Rosistilla ulvae: one gene and its partner. The protein of the gene in region 1 interacts with the protein of each later gene in a pairwise test. Links are inferred from orthologs where the notes say so. Each region holds a gene or a part of one and is shown on either strand. Other genes may lie near its edges.

Evidence for each region.
Region 2: the proteins of EC9_RS19620 (region 1) and dnaB interact in binary tests that used the Escherichia coli proteins (3 or more experiments, as listed by UniProt). The link is inferred for Rosistilla ulvae from one-to-one orthologs.

Annotation. Positions count from the first base shown.
Region 1 is NZ_CP036261.1:5,546,891-5,550,126, forward strand. What follows is about bases 282-3,194. They hold EC9_RS19620 (DnaA/Hda family protein), read right to left. Parts: upstream 2,542-3,194; coding sequence 1,021-2,541; downstream 282-1,020. Other genes in these bases: EC9_RS19615 (Crp/Fnr family transcriptional regulator), read right to left, coding at 282-990. Also shown: EC9_RS19610 (hypothetical protein), read right to left, coding at 1-268; more of EC9_RS19615, read right to left, coding at 265-281. UniProt on the Escherichia coli protein: Plays an essential in the initiation and regulation of chromosomal replication. Binds in an ATP-dependent fashion to the origin of replication (oriC) to initiate formation of the DNA replication initiation complex once per cell cycle.
Region 2 is NZ_CP036261.1:2,782,503-2,785,682, forward strand. The notes cover bases 164-3,020. They hold dnaB (replicative DNA helicase), read left to right. Parts: upstream 164-790; coding sequence 791-2,251; downstream 2,252-3,020. Other genes in these bases: EC9_RS09970 (DUF72 domain-containing protein), read left to right, coding at 164-472; EC9_RS09980 (glycosyltransferase), read right to left, coding at 2,245-3,020. In the rest of the region: more of EC9_RS09970, read left to right, coding at 1-163; more of EC9_RS09980, read right to left, coding at 3,021-3,180. UniProt on the Escherichia coli protein: The main replicative DNA helicase, it participates in initiation and elongation during chromosome replication. Travels ahead of the DNA replisome, separating dsDNA into templates for DNA synthesis.

The DNA of each region.
Region 1 (3,236 bases):
CATCGCTTGGCGACTTGTCGCGGCGGGCGTTGCGATATTCGGAAAACAGGTCGGCTTGCAACGCAAAGACCAGTTCGGCAGTTTCCCGCGACAGATTCAATTCCGCTTGCACTTCGGGAATTCGAAACAATGACATCATGCCACTGTTAAAAAAACGGAGCATCCCACCGCCACCACGCGTCGGAGTCTCCCGCTGAGCAACGGCAGGAGTCGCAAGGAGACTTAAAAACAACAACAGCAGCAAAGCCCCAGACGTGTTCGACTTCATATGGACGGGATTCCTGGTGGTGATTTTTCGCTATACGTTTGCCCCACGCTATCGGACAGTTCGCGGGGACGGAGCAGGACGATTTGTCGACGGGCTGCCGCGATGAAGCCCGCCGCCTTCAATTGCCCCAATACAATCGTAACCGATTCTCGCGTGCTACCGATCAAATTGGCGAGTTCTTGATGGGACAATTTGATCCGCAATCGAACTCCCACCTCCGCGGGAACACCAAACTGATCGGCCAAGTCCAACAGCAGATGCACCAAACGCTCGCGATTCGATTGGAACAACAGGTTTCGCAACCGGCGCTGAATCCGCTGGCGCCGCAGCCCCACCAATTTCGTAATCCCGACGGCAAAGCCGTTGGCGTGGGACATCAAGTTTAGCAGCTCGTCGGCGGGCATCTTCACGACCGTCGCAGCGCTGACGACTTCGACAAATTCATCGCGTTGCGATGGATCGAACAGGGCCAGTTCACCGAACAACTCACCGGGTTCGATAAAAGCGAGCGTCGATTGTTTGCCATCGGGAGTCGCGTGGCAGACTTTGACCAACCCACCGGTCAAGAAGAAGACGCTGTCGGCCGCGTCGTAGGGTAGATAGACAAGGCTGCGAACGGCAAACGAACGGATACGGCTGCACGCTTCCAGTCGCCGGATCTGCTCTGGCTGCAAGTCGGCAAATAGCTCGCACGATTTCAGATGCCAAACTTTTTCAGCCACGCCGAGAGCCCTTTGGTTTTGTCGTCAAACTCAACCCGAGCGTAACATATTCTGCACCGACTCTAAGACCTGCTTGGCCGGAATATTGCGATTCCCAATCGAAAACGCTTTGCCCTTTTCGACATCGCCAGCGATCCGACGCGTTGCCGCGATCACCGCGCTGTGACTGCGTTGGCCAAAATATTTGCCGATATCGCCGTAGGTTGCCCCGGTATGTTCGCGAGCCAAATACATCGCTAGCATCCGAGCCTGGCTGACATTGCGGCTTTGTCCTTTCGACTGCAACGCGTCCTTGGGCAATCCCATCGTGTTGCAGACCGCGGTTTGGATATCGGCAAACCCATACGACGAACTGCCGATCGAAATCAGATCGCTCAGGATCTCGGTGATCTGATCATAGGTAACCGGTTCGTCGTGCATGCTGACGAGCGCTTTTAGGCGACACGCGATTCCCGAGACGACTCGGCCATCGCCACAAACGTTGCCAGCGATATCCGCGAGCATCTGATGATCGATTCCCAGATCTTCGGCTTCGCACAATTGCTGAAGCATCTGCGTTCGCATCTCGTGATCCAACGGGGTCATCGAGCAGACCATTCCCCCAGCCATTCGGCCAGCGAGGTCCTGCCCCAAACCGGGAATCTCCATCGGGGGCCGGTCGGCCGCGAAGACCAACTGCTTCCCTGCTCGTACGATCGAATCGATCGTGTACAACATTTCACGCGATGTCGCCCGCTTGCCCGGCAGGAATTGAACCTCATCGATCAGCAACGCATCGACGTCGCGATAACGTCGACGGAAGCCGGGCAGACCGCTGCCGGTAACCGAACCGATAAAGTCGTTGGTGAATTCTTCGGCGGTCATCGAGATCACGCGTCGCAAGCGATGGCGGCGACGCAGTTCGGTGGCGACGACATCCATCAATTGCGTCTTGCCCGTGCCGTGAGTGCCCCACAGGAACAGCGGCGAAGCGGAGCCGGGCGTATCGCAGATCATCCGCGCCGCGGTGGCAGCCAGTTTGTTCGATTTGCCAACGACGATCTGATCCCATGACGCGACGCGACGTCGGCGAGCGGGCAACGGATCATCGCTGCCCGTGGTTTGAAACGACGAGACTTGCAACAACGGTTGAACGTTATCGACCGGCGGTTCGCTGCGAGCGCGTCGACGCGGTGCGGCAGCACGCTTGGGAGGATCGTCGGCATCATCGACAGCCGCGCTGTCGGTGGATGTTGTTTCGGCAGGGTCCGCCTGGACAGCGGTTTCCGCCGCCGCAGGTTCGGGCTTGCTAGCAGCCAGCTGCAGCGAAACGCCAACGCCTTCGCCACAGATATCCGCAACCGCTTGCCGCAGGTCGCCCATATAACGCGAACCGATCCGATCCAACGCAAATTGAGCCGCGACATCCACGATTACATCGCGACCAGCGCGACGACATTGGGTGATCTGGCCGAACCACATTCGGAAACAATCACGCCCCAAACGATTTATCAGTGCATCCTGTAATTCACCGGTGAGATCCTTCGCACCTGCCGTTTCCGTTACCGACATTCCGAGGACTTACTCTCCATCATGGATAGCCAAATAAACAACCCTGTCCGATGCTTCACCTTGCGCAAGCCTAGCAGGTCGAGTGACCCAGGCAGATAGCCATCCTTGATGACATCCGTCCTCCAGACGCGAGCTTACGCGATTTCCATCGGTTTCGCTTTGATGGGGCGATTGTAGGTTAGCTAGCATTCTCTTCAAGTCTTCCGCACAGCTTTTCCAAACGTTCCCTACCTGCCCCCCAAAAACCAGTCGGAAACGGACATTTCACCGTTTCCAAAACTTGTTTTCGACGCCGAACCCCTATCATCGCGATGTGGATAAAATGTCAACAATGAATCTGTCTTCGAGTGGCTAGAAAGCGACCGAAAGATAGCCTGAAGGCACCACATGAACGGCCTTTCGAACCTGGGCAAGATAGACCAGATAGCGCCGGTGCACGTGCGGGGTATGGGCCGCAATTCAGTGATTTGCGGGCAGAGAAGATTGTACCGCGCGGGCGGTTCAAGCGGGATCCCGGCGCGTCGCAAAACGCTTCGCCGAGTCGCCCGAGAGCGATGTCACGGACATCAACCTTCCGTCATGATTGATGTCGCGCGAACCGATGTTTGGAGATGGCATCCCGTTCCGCTGACGCGGCATCCATGCGATCTGCGGCCATTCCGCAGATCGGGGCGATCAGCAGGCCAGCGGCAATA
Region 2 (3,180 bases), 2.8 Mb from region 1 along the record:
GGTCGAATTTCCGATCGCGGTGGAGGCGCAGCATCCCGACTTCTTCGCCGACGCTCCGGCGGGTCGCAAGTTGCATCGGTTGCTGAAACGGCTGCGTCTGGATCGGTCGATCGTGGCGGAGTGGGATCCGGACGACCCGGTCACGGAGGCCGCGGCCAACGAATCGCGGCGGATCCGCTTTCCCGAACAAGTTCGCTGCGATGCGACCGGCCCGATGCCGATGTTACGACTTTGCGGTGCCAGGTTGGATCAGCTTTTGGTCCCGACTTGGCTCGACGTTTGGGCCGATGTCGTCGCCGAATGGATCGTGAAAAAGAAGCGACCCTACGTGTTCATCGACGTCGAAAATGTGAGCGACGGACCGGTGATCGCAGAGATGTTTCACGAGCGGGTGCAAGCTCTGTTGCCCGAGGTGGCGGCGATGCCTCGATGGCCCGGCCGCGGGCTGGCGGTGCAGTTGCAGCTTTTCTAAGCCATTGAAAAAGTACAGAATTGAAGATTGGGGACGGCGCCGCGACTGTAAAGTCGCCCGCCGGTTCGGCAGCGGCTGGCCAATCTCTTCATCGCGGCACGGGCTTCCGTTTTCGAACACTTTGTCCACCGCAGCGGTTCCCGCAGTTGAAGCGGACCGAATATTGGAAATTAGTTTTTACCCCGATATTTGTCGGTCGGAATCGTCGCAGTCGACGGCCGCCGGGGAATCCGAGGGCCGTCGGGCTTGTCAATCGACGCCCGACACGACAGCATAATTAGACTCAACGGAATCGACTCGCTCAGGAGGCAGGCAGCTGTGATTGCAGAAGGCAACGACGACAAATTCAAAGGTTCACGCCGCGACAAGAAGAAGCCCAAGTCGACAGCTAGCGAAATTCTGCAACGCCAGCCTCCATTCGACTTGGAAGCCGAGATGGGCGTGTTGGGGAGTATTCTCCTGCTGCCGGAATGCTTGGATGACCTGGCGACGCTGCTGCGTCCCGACGATTTCTACGACGATGCCAACCGGATCCTGTTCACCCAGTTGCAAGAGATGCACGACATGGGTGAGAAGATCGACGTGACGCTGTTAGTCAGTCGGTTGAAGAAGGCGAAGCAATACGATCTGATGGGCGGACCGGCCTATCTTGGACGGCTTAGTACATCGGTCGCCAATGCGGCTCACGCGGTCTATTACGCGAAGATCGTTAACGAGAAGGCGATCTACCGCAAGCTGATCGAATCGAGCACCGACATTCTGCGCGACGCCTACGATCAAACGCAGGAAGCTCGCGAATTGGTCGCCAGTGCGGAACAGAAGGTGTTTGCCATCATGGACGGCAAACAATCCAATTCGGTCAACAGCATCAGCGATATTTTGCACCAGGCGATGGACCGGATCGACGCCCGTCTGCGAGGCGAGCACACCGATGGCGGTTGCGATACGCTGTACACCGATTTCGATGCGATGACCGGCGGCTTGCACAACGGTGAATTGGCGATTCTTGCGGCTCGGCCTTCGATGGGTAAGACCGCGTTTGCGATGAACATCGCCGAAAACGTTTCGATGCAGCTCCGCTACCCCGTCTTGTTCCTGAGTTTGGAAATGTCGGGGATCGAGTTGGCCGATCGTATGTTGTGTTCGATCTCCCGAGTCAGCGGTCACAAGCTGCGAAACGGTACGATCAGCAGCGAGGAGCGCGAACGCTTGGTGGAAAAGGCGAACGAGATCCACTCCGCGCCACTATTCGTCGACGATTCGCCTAGCCGAACGGTCAGCGAAATCGCCGCGGCGGGGCGGCGTATTAAACGTCGCGACGGCGCGTTGGGATTGATCGTGATCGATTACCTGCAGTTGATCGAGCCCGATAACTCGCGCGATCCGCGGCAGGAGCAGGTTGCGAAAATCGCGCGGCGTCTGAAAGGTATGGCTCGTGAATTGGAAGTCCCCGTGTTGTGCCTGTCGCAGTTGAATCGGCAGTCCGAAGAGGGCAAAGATCACCGGCCAAAGCTGAGCCATCTGCGGGAATCGGGGGCGATCGAGCAGGATGCGGATATCGTGATGTTTGTGCATCGCGAAGAGTATTACCATCGCGGCGAAGACAAGGAACAATACGCAGGCCAGGCGGAGATCATCATCGCCAAGCAGCGTAACGGACCTGTCGGCGATGTCGAATTGACCTGGGAAGGAGCGTTCACTCGCTTCCACAACAAGGCTCCCGAACGGCACAGCGAATTCGATCAGTACGCCGAATTCAGCGGACCGACCGATTATTGATCCAGCAGTTCGCTGTACAGATCGACGTGCCGGTCGATCATCTGGGCGACGGTGAAGTCGCTAGCGATCCGTTCCTGCCCGGCCTGCCCCAGTCGGGCCGCGCGTTCGGTGTCGGTGAACATTAACTGGTAGGCGTGTTTGGCGAATTCCGCCGACTCGCCTACCGGGGCTAGCATCCCCGTGACGCCGTTTTCGATCAGATCGCGGTTGCCTGGAATGTCCGACGCCACGACCGGCAGTCCGGCCTGCATCGCTTCGATCAACGCGTTGCTCTGCCCTTCGTAACCGCTGCCGATCCAGAACAGATCGAAGTGCGGAAGCAGTTCGGCGACGTCGTCGCGTGCCCCCGCAAACGTGACAGCTTGCCCGGTCGTAACCGAATCGCGGAACCGCTGCAGTTCGCCCATCTGAGGCCCATCGCCGATGATGACAAAGGTCGAATCGTTGCGAGCCGACTCCATCAGCTGAGCTGCCCAGATCAGATCGCGAAGTCGTTTCTGAGGCCACAGCCGGCCGACGGCAACGATCAGGCGGCGTTTAGGATCGATGCCCAGACGCTGGCAGGCCTCTTCCCGCGTGATCGTGCTCGCTGTGCGAGGCGGAATCCCGTTGGGGATCACTCGAAACAGATCGGGCTCGATTCCGTGAGCGGCATAAAAATCGCGGACTCCGCTGCTGTTGGTGACGATCGCGTCGGTCCGTTTGGCCAACGCGCGATCGATAACAAAGTGACGTGTTGTCTTCCATTGATCGACGCAGCGTTCACCGGCAACGATTCGCCGGACGCCCAAGCTGCGAGCGGCCGCGCGTCCGTAAGAGTTTGCTGCGAACAGCCACGTGTGGACCAGATCGGGAGAGAGTTTCTTGAGCGTTCGCTTCAAGCGAAAGTAGGCCGACGGATCGGCTTTAAATCGCTTGCCGACCACCGT